DNA from 4 places in the Streptomyces sp. NPDC102279 genome. Region 4 is predicted to be linked to each of the others. Evidence: riboswitches for the same ligand, from Rfam matches in the RefSeq annotation. Region 4 holds a riboswitch; each other region holds the start of a gene.

Evidence for each region. A riboswitch is a leader RNA that binds a small molecule or an ion and turns the genes downstream of it on or off. The one in region 4 is predicted to bind S-adenosylmethionine.
Region 1: it holds a riboswitch for S-adenosylmethionine, as region 4 does, so the genes downstream of both, thrC (threonine synthase) here and ACIRQH_RS29270 (aminotransferase class V-fold PLP-dependent enzyme) in region 4, are expected to answer to the same signal.
Region 2: it holds a riboswitch for S-adenosylmethionine, as region 4 does, so the genes downstream of both, ACIRQH_RS02695 (putative leader peptide) here and ACIRQH_RS29270 (aminotransferase class V-fold PLP-dependent enzyme) in region 4, are expected to answer to the same signal.
Region 3: it holds a riboswitch for S-adenosylmethionine, as region 4 does, so the genes downstream of both, ACIRQH_RS10935 (putative leader peptide) here and ACIRQH_RS29270 (aminotransferase class V-fold PLP-dependent enzyme) in region 4, are expected to answer to the same signal.

Annotation. Positions count from the first base shown of each region.
Region 1 is NZ_JBIWLU010000005.1:172,426-176,737, forward strand. It holds gene ACIRQH_RS13745 (trehalose-6-phosphate synthase) at 1-1,315, opposite strand, end outside; gene ACIRQH_RS13750 (glucosyl-3-phosphoglycerate synthase) at 1,393-2,337, opposite strand; SAM riboswitch class I at 2,543-2,699, shown strand; gene thrC (threonine synthase) at 2,717-4,015, shown strand; gene ACIRQH_RS13760 (MoaD/ThiS family protein) at 4,012-4,287, shown strand.
Region 2 is NZ_JBIWLU010000001.1:637,672-641,983, reverse strand. It holds gene ACIRQH_RS02705 (MFS transporter) at 1-656, shown strand, start outside; gene ACIRQH_RS02700 (glutathione S-transferase C-terminal domain-containing protein) at 760-1,509, opposite strand; gene ACIRQH_RS02695 (putative leader peptide) at 1,719-1,784, opposite strand; SAM riboswitch class IV at 1,821-1,966, opposite strand; gene ACIRQH_RS02690 (amino acid ABC transporter permease) at 2,426-3,430, shown strand; gene ACIRQH_RS02685 (amino acid ABC transporter ATP-binding protein) at 3,529-4,293, shown strand.
Region 3 is NZ_JBIWLU010000004.1:238,178-242,489, forward strand. It holds gene ACIRQH_RS10930 (ABC transporter substrate-binding protein) at 1-1,381, opposite strand, end outside; gene ACIRQH_RS10935 (putative leader peptide) at 1,667-1,786, opposite strand; SAM riboswitch class IV at 1,819-1,929, opposite strand; gene ACIRQH_RS10940 (MerR family transcriptional regulator) at 2,174-2,545, opposite strand; gene ACIRQH_RS10945 (MDR family NADP-dependent oxidoreductase) at 2,623-3,657, opposite strand; partial or broken gene ligD (non-homologous end-joining DNA ligase) at 4,006-4,312, shown strand, end outside.
Region 4 is NZ_JBIWLU010000012.1:65,638-69,949, forward strand. It holds gene ACIRQH_RS29260 (cytochrome bc complex cytochrome b subunit) at 1-1,624, shown strand, start outside; gene trpD (anthranilate phosphoribosyltransferase) at 1,768-2,832, shown strand; SAM riboswitch class IV at 2,918-3,034, shown strand; gene ACIRQH_RS29270 (aminotransferase class V-fold PLP-dependent enzyme) at 3,222-4,312, shown strand, end outside.

The DNA.
Region 1 (4,312 bases), on a different contig from region 4:
TGCCGATGATGTCGTACGGGTTCACGGAGACGGCGTCCTCGCCCAGCTCCTCGTACGCTCCCGCCTCCCGGGACAGGACCAGGACGCAGCCCTCGTCCGAGACCACCGGGACCTCCTTGGCGACGAGGTTCATGCCGTCCCTGATGGGGTTCACCAGGGCGACGTCCGCCAGCCGGTACGCGGCGAGCGAGCGCGCGAAGTCGTCCTTGACGTGCAGCACGACCGGGGTCCAACCGGGCGTCCCGTAGCTGGAGTTGATCTCGTCGGCGACGCGCTGCACCTCGGCCGTGTAGTCCCGGTAGATCGCGAGGTCCTGCCGCGAGGGGTAGGCGAACGCCACGTGCACGACCCGCTCGCGCCACTCCGGGTGGTCGTCGAGCAGCTGCCGGTAGGCCAGCATCCCGCGCACGATGTTCTTCGACAGCTCGGTCCGGTCGACGCGGACGATCGTCCTGCGGCCCTCGCCGATCTCCTCGCGCAGCGCGGCCATCCGCTCCGCGACGTCGTCCTCGTGCGAGCGGGCGCGCAGGAACTCGGCGTCCGCGCCGAGGCCGTGCACGCCCACGAGGGTCCGGCCGGGCGCGGCGCCGTCCAGGTGCTCGACCGCCCGGGACGCCTCCGAGGCCGACGTCACCCGGTAGCGCCCGGGGTCGATCTCCGCCGCGCAGTCCAGGAAGGCCGTCGCCCAGCGCCAGGTCAGGAACGCCAGCCGGTCCGCGCCGAGCATGCCGTCCAGCAGCTCCGTGCGGATGTCGTCGGGCAGCATCCGGAAGTAGTCCACGGGCGCCCACGGCGTGTGGGAGAAGTGGCCGATGCGCAGGTCGGGGCGGAGCGTGCGGAGCATCCCCGGCACCAGGCACAGGTGGTAGTCCTGGACCAGCACCGAGGCGCCCTCGGCGGCCTCCTCGGCCAGCGCCTCGGCGAAGGCCTGGTTGTAGGCGCGGTAGGCGTCCCACCGGCGCCGGAACCCGGCGTCGAAGACCGGCTCCAGCGGGGTCTGGTACAGCATGTGGTGGACGAACCACAGCACGGAGTTGGCGATGCCGTTGTACGCGTCGGCGTGCACCTCGGCGTCGATGTCCAGCATCCGCACGCCGTCCTCGCCGACCCCGCGCCGCACGGCCTCCCGGTCGCCGTCACCGAGGGCCGCGCACACCCACAGGGCGTCCGCGTCCGGCCCGATCGCCGAGAGCCCGGAGACGAGCCCGCCACCGCCGCGCTTGGCCTGCAGTGAGCCGTCGTCCTGGGTCTGGTAGGTGATCGGGCCGCGGTTGGACGCGACGAGGATGCCGTGGGCACCGTGCGTGGAAGCCATGCCTCGAAACCTAGCCCCGTCTCGAAACGCTCAAACGTTCCCGTCGGCCGTATGCGATCGCCGGCCGACGGGTCCGCTCAAGCGGCCTTGCGCTGCTGGTACTCGGCGATTTCGGACATGGGGGGCCTTTCCTCCGTGTCCACCGAGTACGTGCGCGGCTGGAAACCGTCCCGCGTGCGTTCGAACTGGGTGAGGGCGGGGCGGATCAGGTGGCCGCGGGCCAGCCGCAACTGGGCGGTGCGGTAGATCGCGGCGGCCATGCGGCCCAGGGCCTGGCCGTCCTGGTGGCGGTGTTTGCGCACCCCGACGTCGACCTGGGCGAGGGCGTCCAGGCCCACCAGGTGCAGGGCGTCGACGAGCATGCCCAGCTCGACGCCGTACCCGACGGGGAACGGCAGCTGTTCGAGCAGGGAGCGCCGGGCGGCGTACTCCCCGCCGAGCGGCTGCACGAAGCCCGCGAGCTGCGGCCAGTGCATGTTCAGCAGGGGGCGGGCCATCAGCTCGGTGACCCGGCCGCCCTGACCGGCGGCGCCGCCCAGCGGGCGGTCGTACATGGCCTTGACCAGGTCGACGCCGGGGTCGGTGAGCAGGGGGCCCACGATCCCGGAGACGAAGTCGGACGAGAACTCCTTGAGGTCCGCGTCGATGAAACAGACGACGTCCCCGCTCGTCACGAGCAGCGACCGCCACAGGACCTCGCCCTTGCCGGGCACGGCCGGCAGCCGGGGAAGGATGTCGTCGCGGTGCACGACTCGCGCGCCCGCGGCGGCGGCGACCGCGGAGGTGCGGTCCGTGGAGCCCGAGTCGACGACGACGATCTCGTCGACGAGGGGCACCTGCTGCATCAGGTCGTGGCGGATGATCGAGACGATCTCGCCGACCGTCTCCTCCTCGTTGAGCGCGGGCAGCACGACGCTGACCGTCGACCCCGAGGTGCGTTTCGCGGCCATGATCCTGTGGAGCGGGCGGTCGGTCAGGGACCAGGAGCGTGTGCTCAGCCAGCGTTCGACGTCATTCAGCACGGTCTGCGGCTCCTCACTGTCTGATCACACGCTCTCATCAGCGTGCCCGCTGCGGCCAGCGGCTGATCGCTTGCCGTCGTCTCGCGGTTCGGACGACTGCTTCAACTGTCCTGGCCTTCGGTTACAGTCTTGAACAACGCGGATGACCATCGCATGTCCTGGATCATCGGCGCTAACTGTGTTCAACAGTTCAACAATTTAATACCGCTCATCCAGAGGGGCAGAGGGATACGGCCCGATGAAGCCCCGGCAACCCTCCAGCCGGTCTCGTACCGATCGAAGTCGATCGCGTCGCGAGGCTCCCGGCTAGGGAAGGTGCCAAATCCGTCTCACGGCGAAGTGCGTCGTGAGGAAGATGAGGAGAAAGGGCCTCGCCTCCATGGCTGCGCAGACAGTTGCAAGCACCACGAACTCCGCAGAAGCGGTCGATCTCGGCCCGGCCGCGGCGCTTTCCTGCCGGGAGTGCGGACATCGCGTCCCTCTCGGCCCGCTCTTCGCCTGCGAGGAGTGTTTCGGCCCGCTGGAGATCGCGTACGACTTCTCGGCCTACGAAACCGAAGAACTCCGCAAGCGCATCGAAGCGGGACCCGCGAACATCTGGCGCTACGCGCCGCTGCTGCCCGTCCCCGCGGACGTGGCCGACAAGCCGAACATCAACCCGGGCTGGACCAAGCTCGTGCAGGCCGACAACCTGGCCCGCGAGCTCGGCGTCGACGCCGGCAAGCTCTTCGTCAAGGACGACTCCGGCAACCCGACGCACTCCTTCAAGGACCGCGTCGTCGCCCAGGCCATCGAAGCGGCCCGCGTCTTCGGCTTCACCACCCTCTCCTGCTCCTCCACGGGCAACCTCGCCGGCGCCGTCGGCGCGGCGGCGGCCCGTGCCGGCTTCCGCTCCTGCGTGTTCATCCCGCACGACCTGGAGCAGGGCAAGGTCGTCATGGCCGCGGTCTACGGCGGCGAGCTGGTCGGCATCCAGGGCAACTACGACGACGTGAACCGCTTCTGCTCCGAGCTGATCGGCGACCCGGCCGGCGAGGGCTGGGGCTTCGTCAACGTCAACCTCCGCCCGTACTACGCCGAGGGCTCCAAGACGCTGGCGTACGAGATCTGCGAGCAGCTCGGCTGGCGGCTGCCGGACCAGCTCGTCGTGCCGATCGCCTCCGGCTCCCAGCTCACGAAGATCGACAAGGGCCTCCAGGAGCTGATCAAGCTCGGGCTCGTCGAGGACCGGCCCTACAAGATCTTCGGCGCCCAGGCCGAGGGCTGCTCGCCGGTCTCCGTCGCCTACAAGGCCGGCCACGACGTCGTCCGGCCGCAGAAGCCGGACACCATCGCCAAGTCGCTCGCCATCGGCAACCCCGCCGACGGGCCCTACGTGCTCGACATCGCACGGCGCACCGGTGGTGCCGTGGAGGACGTGAACGACGAGCAGATCGTCGACGCGATCAAGCTGCTCGCGCGCACGGAGGGCATCTTCGCGGAGACCGCCGGCGGGGTGACCGTCGGCGTCACCCGCAAGCTGATCGAGAGCGGTCTGCTCGACCCGACCCTGACCACCGTCGTCCTCAACACCGGCGACGGCCTCAAGACTCTGGACGCGGTGGCCTCGGACACCGGGCTGACCGCGACCATCCGCCCGAACCTCGACTCCTTCCGAGAGGCAGGCCTCGCATCATGAGCGTCAACGTCCGCATCCCCACCATCCTGCGCACCTACACCGGGGGTGCCGCCGAGGTGACGGCCGAGGGCACGACCCTCGCCGAGGTCATCAGCGACCTGGAGAAGAACCACACGGGCATCAGCGCGCGCGTCCTGGACGACCAGGGCAAGCTGCGCCGCTTCGTCAACGTGTACGTGAACGACGACGACGTGCGCTTCGAGCAGGGACTGGAGACGGCGACCCCGGACGGGGTGGGCGTCTCGATCATTCCGGCCGTCGCCGGAGGCTGATCGTTACCCTCGGTAATGCCGAACA
Region 2 (4,312 bases), on a different contig from region 4:
GCGAGGGCCGGCGGGAGTTCACCTCCCGGCAGTGGCTGTGGACCGTGGTGGCGCAGTACGGGGTGGTCGTCGCGGCACTCAACGCCAACGTCGGGGTCCTGGGCCCGCTGACGGCCGAGCAGCACTTCGGCGGAGCGAGGGCGTGGTCGGTCATCGTGGCGGCGCAGGCCGTCGGCACCGTCGCCGGCGCGGGGCTCGCGGCCCGGGTCCGCGTGCGGCGCCCTCTCCTGGTCGCCGTCCTGTGCACCTTTCCGGCCGCCCTGCCGATCGGGCTGCTCAGCGTGGCGGCCCCGGTCTGGCTGATCGCCGGCGCCATGTTCGGCGCGGGCGTCGCGTCGGACGTCTTCGGCGTGCTCTGGGCCACCACCATCCAGCGGGAGATCCCGGAGCAGGTTCTCTCCCGCGTCAGTTCCTACGACTGGTTCGGCTCCCTGGCTCTCGCACCGCTCGGGCTGCTCGTCGCCGGGCCCGTCGCCACCGCCGTGGGTACGGACCGGGCCCTGGCGGGGTGCGCCGCCCTGATCGTCCTGGCCACGGCGGCCGCCCTGTTGTCGCCCCAGGTACGCACCCTGCGCGCCACCGTCGACAAGGCCCAGGCACCGGTGCCCGCACCCAGGTCCGTGGAGTGCGAGACGGGCGAGGAAGCGGCCGGCTGACCCGGGGTGGCTCCCGCTTCCGGGGAGCCCGTTCGACAGGGCCCGCGGTGGTCCTCGGAGAGGCGTGCGAGGACTTCGGCCCCTTCCCCTCACGGGCCGGGTCTCACGCCGCGGCGCGCACCCCGTCGTTCCCGGTCCGGAAGGCGGGGAGTTCACCGAGGCGGCGGACGTAGTCGCGCAGGCGAGGGTGCGCGCACAGGGTTCCGGCCGGGGCGAGTCGGGAGAGAGCCACCCAGACGTCCACATCCGCCGCCGTCAGACTGTCCCCCAACATGTAGGCGGCGCTGGAGAGTTGGCAGTCCAGTAGGTCCAGGGCCGCGGTGCGGTCCGAGGGGTGTGCCGACGGGGTGACATCCCGGTCGAGGAGGTCCCGGAGGGCCTCGATGTCGGTCGCCAGAGACGGCGGGAGCAGCGACGGCGCGCGACCCGCCGCGTGCCCGGACGGCAGGCCCGTGAGGTCCCGGAGGATGTCGGAGGTGTCGTTGCTGACGATGCGTCCGGTCCAGCGGTCGCAGAGCGCGGGCGCCGTGAACGGCCCGCCGTAGTGGTGCTCGGTGGCCTCGTAGGCGCGGCGCAGGGAGGCGAAGGCGTCGGGTGTTCCCGCGGGGTGGGTGAGCAGGGTCGTGGCGACCGAGTTCGTCAGACCGAGCAGGCCGAGTGTGATCGAGATACGCAGAGAGCGCGGACAACTCGCCGCCAGATACACCTCGTAGCGGTGCGGCGCCGGGTAGAAGCCGCCGGCCAGGCCGACACCGATGCGGCTGTGGGCGGTACGGGGGAGCAGGGGAGGCGTGGACGTCCTGGAGCGGGTGGCCGAAGGGAACGGACTCTGGCCACCGGTACGGGTGAACACGCTTTCCTCGTCAGCGGTGTGCGTGGGTGAACTCTGGCCGCAGGGAAGGGATCCGGCTGTGCTGGAACCGCGCGAAGCTGTCTCGGGCATGACTCTCCCTAGGGGGAACGAGGAAGCCATCGCCGCCTTGTGGGCATGGGCGATGAGCGGCTGAATGCGAAGCGACCGCGCCGGACGCGCGGGCCGGGACCGAACGGGCCGGCAGCGGATCAGTAGGCGCTGGAGACGCGCAACAGATCGATGTGCAGGCGCCTCGTCAAGTCGTTCCTCGGCATTCTCACCGGTCCCACCTCCTGGGCTCGCGGGACGCGAGACCACGCTTGCCCCACCGCACCGGCGGGACCCGGTCGTCACCCGGGGCACCCCGTCGCGGTGGAAGGGTTGCCTGTCAGCGAGCCGGGGCCGATGACCACAGGAGCGGGACGAACCCGCGCCGTGGGCGCTGACAATCGTGACCGTCCATGCCAGTCTCGACGCGCCCCGCGGCGCCGTCAAGAAGGCGGGTGACGCGGTCTCACCTGGTGGGCACGCGCATTGACATTCTTTTCGGGCCGGGCCTAACGTGCGGCCCACAACGAGATGCCCCAGGGCCGGAGAAGTGATGGTGACAGCGATGTACGCAGCTGACGGGACGGCCGCATGGCGGCGCCTCGGCCGCGACGTGCTGTGCGCGGACCGCTCCGTAGACCTTCTGCGCGTCAACAGCGCACTGTGTACGGGCACGTGTCGCACCCTCCGCCAAGGCTGACGGCTCCTCTTCCGAGCCTCTGACGACCACCGCTGTCGCGGTGTCCCTCTCTCCGTCCAGCCCTCGTTCCCCGTGCGCCCGTGTCGCGTCGTGTGCTGAGCCGTACCGGCTCCACACCACGCTGCCGCTCGCCGTGGTCCGGGGTGTCCGAATCCGCTGGAGCTCTCCATGAGTGAATCTCCGGGCATAGCTGTGTCCTCCGGATCAGCGCCGCCCGCCGAGGTGATCCCCCGTTCCGACGTCCCCGCCGCGCCGAAGCCCCTGACGGCGCAGCGAGTCCTTCCGCTCCGGCGTCCCGGCCGCTGGATCATCACGGCCGTCGTGCTCGTGCTGGTCGCCCAGATCGCCCACGGTCTGGTGACCAACCCCTTCTACCAGTGGGACCGGTTCCAGTACTGGTTCCTGCGCCCGACGATCCTCGACGGCCTCCTCATCACTCTCGAAGTCGCGGTGTACAGCGCGGTGTTGGGACTGCTGGGCGGCATCCTGCTGGCGCTGGCCCGGCTCTCGCCGAGCCCGGTGCTCCGTGCCGTGAGCTGGGTCTACACCTGGCTGTTCCGCTCGGTGCCGCTCATCGTCGTCCTGCTCTTCCTCTACAACTTCAGTGCCCTGTACAAGACGTTGAGTGTCGGAGTGCCGTTCGGGCCGGCCTTCTTCTCCTTCGACGAGTCCCGCCTCGCCACCGACATGGCCGTGGCCGTCATCGGACTCAGCCTCAACGAAGCGGCGTACGCCTCCGAAGTGGTGCGCGGCGGCCTCCTCTCGGTCGACCAGGGCCAGCACGAGGCGGCCTCCGCGCTGGGCCTGCCGAAGCGGTACCAGTTCGCGAGGATCGTCTTCCCGCAGGCGCTGCGCTCCATCACCCCCAACTACGTGAACCAGCTGATCGGCCTGATCAAGGGAACCTCCCTGGTCTTCTACGTCTCCCTGCTGGACCTGTTCGGTTCCGTGCAGAGCATGGGCAGCACCTATCCGGGCGACATCGTGCCGCTGCTCCTGGTCGCCACCGCCTGGTACCTGATCCTGACCAGCGTCGTGTCCGTCATCCAGTTCTACGTCGAGCGGCACTACTCGCGGGGCGCGCTGCGCACCCTGCCGCCGACCCCGCTGCAGAAGGTACGGAACGGTCTGCGCGACGCGCGGGCCCGACTCCGCAGGGAGACGGCGACATGAGCGGCGAAGCGCGTACGAAGACGGCGCGGACCGGGGCGGCTCCGGAGCGCGGGTCGACACACCCGGCCCCCGCGGCCGGGAGCGTGGAAACGCTCGACATCCGGCCCGCCGCGGTCGAGGTGCACGACGTGCACAAGTGGTACGGCTCCCACCAGGTGCTGGACGGTGTGGAGTTGACCGTCCGGCCGGGAGAGGTCACGGTCATCCTCGGACCCTCGGGATCCGGCAAGTCGACCCTGCTGCGGGTCATCAATCACCTGGAGAAGCCGGAAGTCGGTCATGTCAGCCTCAACGGCGAGCTCATCGGGGTCCGCAGGCACGGCGAGCGGCTCAAGGAACTGAGCGAGCGCGTCATCCTCGGCCAGCGCAGCCGCATCGGGTTCGTCTTCCAGAACTTCAACCTCTTCCCGCACCTGACCGTGCTGGACAACGTGGCCGCGGCGCCGGTGGCGACCGGCAGGCTGTCCAGGCCCGAGGCCCAGCGGCTGGCCCGCGATCTGCTCGCCCGCGTGGGACTGGCGGACAAGTCCGCTGCCTACCCTCGGCAGTTGTCGGGCGGACAGCAGCAGCGGGTGGCCATCGCCCGTGCCCTCGCCCTGCGGCCCGGGGTCATCCTCTTCGACGAGCCGACGTCCGCGCTCGACCCCGAACTGGTCGGCGAGGTGCTCGCCGTCATCAAGGATCTGGCCAGAAGCGGCACCACCCTTGTCATCGTCACCCACGAGATCGGCTTCGCCCGCGAGATCGCCGACCGGGTCGCCTTCATGGACGCCGGCCGCATCGTCGAACAAGGATCTCCCGCACAGGTGTTGGACCACCCGCGGCAGGAGCGCACCAAGGATTTCCTGAGCAAGGTCCTCTGACCGGCCCGGACCCAGCCCG
Region 3 (4,312 bases), on a different contig from region 4:
GTTCGGTGGAGTACGAGCTGCGCAGGATGTCCGGGTCGGCCCGTGTGACGTTGCCCCACACCGCGTCGAAGTCACCCGACTGGAGCGTCGGGGCGAACTGGGTGATCTGGAGCTGCTTGAGCACGACGTCCACACCGACCGCCTTCAGCTGCTGCTGGATCAGCTCCAGCGCGGGCTGGTTGGTGGCCGCGTTGGCGAACCACTTGACGGTCAGACGCAGCTTGGTGCCGTTCTTCGACCGGATCCCGTCAGCGCCGGTCCTCCATCCGGCCTTGTCCAGGAGCGACGTGGCCTTCGCCGCGTCGCGGGACAGGTCCCGCCCGAGGTCCGCGTAGTTCGGTGTCGTGTGCGCCAGCACGCTGGTGGCCGGCTCGGTGCCCGTCGGGAAGACGGCGTCCACGATCTGCTGCCGGTCGATGGCGAACTGCAGGGCCTGACGCACCTTCGCGTCCTTGAGCAGGGGACGGGAGTTGTTCAGGCCGAGATTGAACACGACGCCGGGGTTGGCGCGGCGTTGCAGGTTCGCCGCACCACCCTTGAGCGCCGTCTCGTCGGCCTTGCCCACGCTGCCGACCGCGTCGACCTGGCCGGACTGCAGGCTCCCGCTCCGCACGCCCGCCTCCGGCACGACCTTGAACACCAGCTTGTCCAGGTACGCCTCGCCCTTCTTGGTCCACAGGGAGGAACCCCAGGCGTACTTGCCGCGCTTGCTCAACGTGACCGCGCGGTTCTGCACGTAGCTCGACAGCGTGAAGGGCCCGGAGCCGGCGACTCCCTTGCTGCACTTCTCCTGTGCGCTCCGCTTCACGCTCGCCGCCGACTCGATGCCCAGTGAGTGGGTCGAAGTGGCCTGGAGGAACTGGGCGTTGGGCTTCTTGAACGTCACCCGGACCGTGCTCGCGTCGACCACGGTGGTGCTCCGCACCCCGCTCAGGTAGCCCTGGGCGAGGGTGGCCAGGGCGCCGAGCTTCGGTACGGCGTCGAAGTTGTCCTTGACCACCTGGGCGGTCAGCGGTGAGCCGTCGCTGAACGTCACGCCCGACCGCAGGTGGAAGGTGAACGTCGTCGTGTCGGAGCTGATGTCCCAGCTCTTCGCCAGCCAGGGCACGATCTTGCCGGTCCTGGGGTCCTGGTCGGTCAGGGAGTCCACGACCTGGCGCAGCGAGTAGATGCTGTCGTTGCTGCCCACCTGCTGCGGGTCCACGCAGCCGGCGTCGGATCCCACCGCGAAGGTCAGCGTGCCACCGGACCTGGCCCCGGCGGCGGTGTCGCTCGAACCGGTGCCGCCGCTCGACGAGCAGCCGCTCAGCAGGATGCCGCTCGTCACGACGGCGGCGGCCGCTGTCCATCGGGCGGATCGGATGTCCGGATGGGATGTCACGGAAGGGGTTCTCCTACTCCAGAGTCGCCGCGCCTGTCCGAAGCGGACATGGCGAAGCGGGACGGCGCAGCCGTGGACGGGCGGCACCGTTCGGACGAGAAAGTCGGGACAGGCAATCAGGCGGGGCCCGGACGACGAGTCGGGCGCGAGCCAGACAGGAAGGGGAGCGTCGACGACGGGGTGCGAGGCGGGTAGGTCTTTCTCACAACGCCGGTCACGCCAGGGGCTGTTGTCAGCCGCCGTACGAACGGACCGACGGAGTGCGTCGGCCGGCAGGGCGTGTGGTCAGCCGCGACACAGACAGCTGGCGGAGCGTTCCAGGTCGATGTGGCGGCGGCGAGAGAAGCCGGAGAACATCGCCGCGGCCGCGATCGAGGCGCTCAGGTCGCTGCTGCTGTTCCGCACGCCGGGCCTCCCTGTCTCGTCCCCCTGACGGGGGTTCGCGCTTGCGGGGTCGGACGACCCCGCCGGGCTTTCACCTGGAGCACCCCACCGCGGAGGAGGGTTGCCGGTCAGCGAGCCAGGGCTTGACGCTGACACTCAATGCCGGTCGCGATCGTACGAATCGATTCTCCGATCCGTCAATGACGGGATCGCGGTCAACGGCGTCGGACCAGGAGCCGCAGCACGTGGAGCCGTGGGATTTCATGTGCCCGCAACAACTGGCCCTGATCGTCCGGGCTTTGGTGCGGTTCTCAAGAGGGCGGACGTTCACTGCCACGATCGATCGATCGATCGACGGAGACGACGACAGCCCCTGTGCCGTCCCATCGCCGAACGCGCCCCTGGCGGTCAGCCGGTCGGGTGGCCCGTCTGTGCCGCCAGGCGGGTGCGCAGGCGGCTGAGACGGTCGATCTCGGCGTCGAGCGCGGCCAGTCGGCGGTGGACGACGCCGGCGCCGGGACTCTCCGTGCCGCCGGAACACCCTCTGCGCGGGTCGTCGACGAGCAGCGGGATGCGGTCGGCCAGGCCGCACAGGTCCTCCACCGTCAGGCCGAGGGCGAGCAGGTCCCGGATCACCCTGACCCGGGCGACCTCGCCAGGACCGTACTCGCGCTGCCCGGCCGCCGTACGCCGCGGGGGTGGCAGCAACCCGCGCTCCTCGTAGAACCTCAGCGCGCGTGCTGTCGTACCGGCCGCTGCTGCCGCATCCCCGATCCGCATCCGCTCCCCGCCTCCACCCGGTGCCGCGTCGAACACTCTCAAGGAGGCGGGAGCCCACGGCACCCGGGAGCCCACCGCTACGGCAGGTCCACGACGACGGTTCCGATGTGCCGCCCCTCGAACAGTTCCTGCAACGCCCAGGGCGCGCGATCAATGCCCGCGATCCTGACGTGAGGGAAGACGATCTCGCCGGAGCGCAGCCAGTCCCCGAAGCGCTTGTTCCACTCCTCGGCCGCTTCACCGAGATCCGAGCTGCTGAACCCACGCAGCGTGATCCCCAGCGTGATGACGCGGAACGTGTCGATCTCCGCGGGCGCGGTGGTGCCGTCGCGATCGTGTTCGGCGGACAACTGCCCGGAGAGCGCGCCCACCAGCGCGAACCGCGCGCCGCGCCGTGCCGCGCCGACGGCCGCGGTCAACTGTTCGCCGCCGACGGTGTCGAGGAGCACGTCGATGCCGTCGGGCGCCGCGACGGCGAGCTGTTCGGCGAGCGGTGCCGTGCCCGGGACCACCACCGCGTCGTAGCCGAGTTCCGCCTCGAGCCGTTCGGCCTTGTGTGCCGAACGCGTGCTGCCCACCACCCGCTCGGCCCCCAGGAGCCGGGCCACCTGGCCCGCGAGACTCCCCACGGCTCCCGCGGCTCCGGTGACGAGGACGGTGTCGCCGGGGCGCACGACGGCGAGCCGGGTCAGCGCCGCGTACGCGGCGGGCCCGGACGACAGGAAGGCGACGGGGTCGGGCAACACGTCGCTCAGCGGCACGCAGTCCTCCTCGCTCAGCAACGCGTGCTCGCGCCAGCCGCGCAGGTGGGTGACCAGGTCGCCGGGGCGCAGTCCGCTGCCGGGGCCCACGGAGACGACCTCACCGACCGCGGGTCCGAACAGGGCGTCGCCGACGTGGACGGGCGGCAGCGGCACCCCCTCGACCTCGCCCCCGATGAGCGTACGCAGCCCTGGAAAGACGAGGAAGTGCCGGTTGCGCACGACGACTTGGCTCGCCCGTGGAGCGGGCAGCGGTACCTCGACGACGGCGAAGTGCTCCGGCCCCGGCAACCCCACGGGTGCGCCGACAAGTTGGATCTCGCGGGTGGTGAGCGGTGGGTGAACGGCCATGGTGGGACTCCGGGTTCGGGCGAAGGAGGGGGGCGAGCCGGCGTGTGCGTCGGGCGGACCGCCGACCCACCGGCCGAGGCACGCTAAACCCTGACGTGCGGGTGAGGGTCAAGAGCAGGGGAAACCCGCGGGCCCGATGTCCGAGGTGCGCGCGTTATGGTCCGGGGCGGTCGGGTACCCGCCGCCCGCGGGCGGCAGCCGCGGACAGCTCGCTCGCAAGGAGGGCGTCGTCGGGGCGGAACGCGTGGCCTTGCCGTTCCTGTGGCAGGACGTCCGTCCGCGGTGTTGCGTGGAAAGCGGGTACAGCGGCTTCCCGCCCCACCCGAGCGTCGACGGAAGGGTTTCATCATGGCCGGCTCCAGCACCCACACCGTGCGGGTCGGTCGCCGCACGCTCGATCTGCACCGGCCGGACAAGGTGCTCTTCCCTGCGAGCCGGGGCGCCAAGGAGTACACGAAGCACGACCTTGTCGCGTACTACCGTGACGTCGCCCCCTTCATGCTGCCCCACCTGCGGGGCCGCCCGTTGATGCTGGAGCGGTACCCGGACGGGATCGACGGGCCCCGCTTCATGCAGAAGAACACGCCGGACCACTACCCGGACTGGATCGAACGGGTCGAGGTGCACAAGGAGGGCGGTACGGTCCTCCACCCCG
Region 4 (4,312 bases):
CACCTCCGACTCGCGCTCGCGCGAGAAGGCGCCCGCCGGTGAGCGGGTCGCCGACTGGGCCGACGGCCGCCTGGGGATCTACTCCCTGGCCAAGGCCAACATGCGCAAGATCTTCCCCGACCACTGGTCGTTCATGCTGGGTGAGATCTGCCTCTACAGCTTCATCATCATCATCCTCACGGGTGTGTACCTGACGCTGTTCTTCCACCCGTCGATGAACGAGGTGGAGTACCACGGCAGTTACGTCCCGCTGCAGGGACAGCTGATGTCCGAGGCGTTCAACTCGACCATGCACATCTCCTTCGATGTGCGCGGTGGGCTTCTGATCCGTCAGATCCACCACTGGGCCGCGCTGATCTTCCTCGCCGGCATGTTCGTGCACATGATGCGCGTGTTCTTCACGGGTGCGTTCCGCAAGCCCCGCGAGGTCAACTGGGTCTTCGGATTCCTGTTGTTCGTCCTCGGCATGTTCACCGGCTTCACCGGTTACTCGCTCCCGGACGACCTGCTCTCCGGTACCGGTGTGCGCTTCATGGAGGGCGCGGTCCTGTCCGTGCCGATCGTCGGCACGTACCTGTCGTTCTTCCTGTTCGGCGGCGAGTTCCCGGGCGGCGACTTCGTGGCCCGCTTCTACTCGGTGCACGTGCTGCTGCTGCCGGGCATCATGCTCGGCCTGGTCGTCGGCCACCTGATCCTGGTCTTCTACCACAAGCACACCCAGTTCGCGGGCCCCGGCAAGACGAACAACAACGTCGTCGGCATGCCGCTGCTGCCGGTCTACATGGCCAAGGCCGGAGGCTTCTTCTTCCTGGTCTTCGGTGTCATCGCGGCCATCGCGGCGATCGCCTCGATCAACCCGATCTGGTCGTTGGGCCCCTACCGTCCGGACCAGGTGTCCACGGGGGCCCAGCCCGACTGGTACATGGGCTTCTCCGAGGGCCTGATCCGCGTCATGCCGGGCTGGGAGATCAACCTCTGGGGTCACACGCTCGTCCTGGGCGTTTTCATCCCGCTGGTCATCTTCCCGCTGGTGCTGGTCGCGATCGCGGTCTACCCGTTCATCGAGTCCTGGGTCACCGGCGACAAGCGCGAGCACCACATCCTGGACCGCCCGCGCAACGTCCCGACCCGGACCGCGTTCGGTGTCGCCTGGATCAGCTGGTACTTCGTGCTCCTCGTCGGCGGTGGCAACGACATCTGGGCCACGCACTTCCACCTGGCGATCAACTCGATCACCTGGTTCGTGCGCATCGCCTTCTTCGTCGTGCCGGTGCTCACGTTCCTCGCCACCAAGCGGATCTGCCTCGGCCTCCAGCGCCGGGACCGGGACAAGGTGCTGCACGGCCGCGAGTCGGGCATCATCAAGCGCCTGCCGCACGGTGAGTTCATCGAGGTGCACGAGCCGCTCAGCCAGGACGCGCTGCACACGCTCACCGCGCACGAGCAGTACAAGCCGGCCGAGATCGGCCCGGCGGTCGACGAGAACGGTGTCGAGCGCAAGGTCAACAGCGCGCAGAAGCTGCGCGCCAAGATGAGCAAGGGCTACTACGGGGAGGACAACCAGATCCCCAAGCCCACCGTCGAGGAGTACAAGGAGATCACGAGCGGCCACGGCCACCACTGATCCCCGCGACACCCCCGGTTCGCCACGGCAGGAGCCCCGTCCACGGACGGGGCTCTTCGCCGTCTCCGGGGCTGGATAGGGTGGACTCACCCCCGTGCTGCGGGGCGGACCCACTCGCGTGACCCATGAACCCAGGAGCGACCATGAGCGCTGTGAACCCCGCTGGAGGCGACACCGCGGCGGGCCGTTCCTGGCCCGAGGTACTGAACGGTCTCCTCGAAGGCCGCGACCAGAGCGCGGACGACACGGCCTGGGCGATGGACCGCATCATGCGCGGCGAGGCGACCGACGCGCAGATCGCCGGCTTCGTGGTGGCACTGCGGGCCAAGGGCGAGACCGTCCAGGAGATCTCCGGACTCGTCCGGGCGATGTACGAGCACGCCAACGTGATCGAGGTGCCCGGGCGGACCGTCGACATCGTCGGCACGGGCGGCGACGGCGCGAAGACCGTCAACATCTCCACGATGTCCTCGATCGTGGTGGCCGGCACCGGCGCCAAGGTCGTCAAGCACGGCAACCGCGCCGCGTCCTCGGCGTCCGGCTCCTCGGACGTCCTGGAGAAGCTCGGCGTCAATCTCCAGCTGACGGTCAAGCGCGTCGCGGAGGTGGCCGAGGAGGCCGGGATCACCTTCTGCTTCGCGGTCAAGTTCCACCCGGCTCTGCGCCATGTGGCGGCGGCGCGTGGACAGCTCGGCATCCGGACGACCTTCAACGTGCTGGGACCGCTGACGAACCCGGCCCGGGTCAGGGCCCAGGCGGTCGGGGTCGCCGACCTACGGATGGCGCCCATCGTGGCGGGCGTCTTCGCCGAGCGCGGCAACTCCTCACTCGTCTTCCGCGGCGACGACGGCCTCGACGAACTGACCACCACCGCCGGCTCCCGGGTCTGGGTGGTCCGCGACGGCGAGGTCACCGAGGAGCACTTCCACCCCCGTGACGTCGGTCTCGACGTCGTTCCCGTCGAGGCGCTGCGCGGCGCCGACGCGGCGTACAACGCGGAGGTCGCCCATCGGCTGCTGGACGGCGAGACCGGGCCGGTACGGGACGCCGTGCTGCTGAACGCGGCGGCCGCCCTGGTGGCCCTGTCGCCGACGGACGCGCCGCTCGCGGACCAGCTCCGGGCCGGCATGGCGAAGGCGGCCGAGGCCATCGACTCCGGGGCGGCGAAGCGCACCCTCGACCGGTGGGTGGCGGCCAGCAACGCCTGAGGCGCCGGTGATGCGACGCGGGGCGCGGTCCAGAATCCGGACCGCGCCTTGCGCGTCGAAGATCTTCTGGCAAGATGCTGTATCAGGTCATGAGCGACAGCCATCAGGCCCCGGCCGGCTGTCCGGCAACCCTCCGTCCGTGGCGGGGTGCCCCGGGTGAGGACCAGGTCGTAGGCAGCGAGGTCTACGGCAAGCGCGGACCCCTCCCACTCTTTCGAGTGGACGTAACCAGGGGTCCTGGTCGTTCGAGGGAGCCTTCTGTGAGCAAGCGAATGCGATAGGGCGCCGAGCCCCGCCTCCGCACACCCTTTTTTCCCCTTCCTGCGCCGAGCGCTGCCTTCGGGCGGCCGGCTCGCGCGGCGATCCCGCCTGCCTCACAGGAGCCCGCCATGTCTGTCACCACCACCGCCGACGTCTCCGTCTGTGCCCCGCTGCCCGTCCTGGGCCGGGACGTCACCGTTCCGCTCGTCACCGGCGGCGAGGTCGACTACGCCGCTCTCGACTACGCCGCCAGCGCGCCCGCCCTCCAGCGGGTGTGGGACGACGTCGCCGCGTACGCCCCGTACTACGGCAGCGTCCACCGGGGTGCCGGGTACCTCTCGCAGCTGTCCACCGACCTGTTCGAGAACGCCCGCAGGACCGTCGCCGAGTTCCTCGACTGCCGGACCGACGACCAGGTCGTCTTCACCCGCTCCACCACCGACTCGCTCAACCTGCTCGCCGCCGCGCTCCCGGCCGACTGCCAGGTCTTCGTCTTCGAGACCGAGCACCACGCCTCGCTGCTGCCCTGGCGCGACGCCCGGGTGACGTACCTCAACGCCCCGCGCACCCCCGGCGAGGCCGTCGCGACCCTGGAGCAGGCCCTCGCCGCACGCGACCCTCACGGGCCGGCCCTCGTCTGCGTCACCGGGGCCTCGAACGTCACGGGGGAGCTGTGGCCGGTGCGGGAACTCGCCGCCGCCGCGCACGCCCACGGCGCCCGGATCGTCCTCGACGCCGCCCAGCTCGCCCCGCACCACCCGGTGTCGGTCCAGGACCTCGACTGCGACTGGGTCGCCTTCTCCGGGCACAAGCTGTACGCGCCGTTCGGCTCCGGTGTCCTCGCGGGCCGCTCGGACTGGCTGCGCGAGGCCGACCCGTACCTGGCGGGCGGCGGCGCCAGCCGCAAGGTCACCCGGCGCGCGGACGGCGGCGTGGACGTGGAGTGGCACGACAGCGCGGCCCGGCACGAGGCCGGCTCGCCGAACGTGATCGGCGCCTACTCCATCGCCTCGGCCTGCAAGGCGCTCACCGAGGAGGGCTTCGACAACCTCCTCGCCCGTGAGCAGCACCTGATCCGCACCGTCCGCGCCGGCCTCGCCGAGGTCCCGGAGGTCCGGGTCCTCTCGCTCTTCGGTGACGACGCCCCGCGGGTCGGCGTTCTCTCCTTCGTCGTCGAGGGCTGGAACAGTTCGCACTTCGCGGCCGCGCTGTCCGCCGA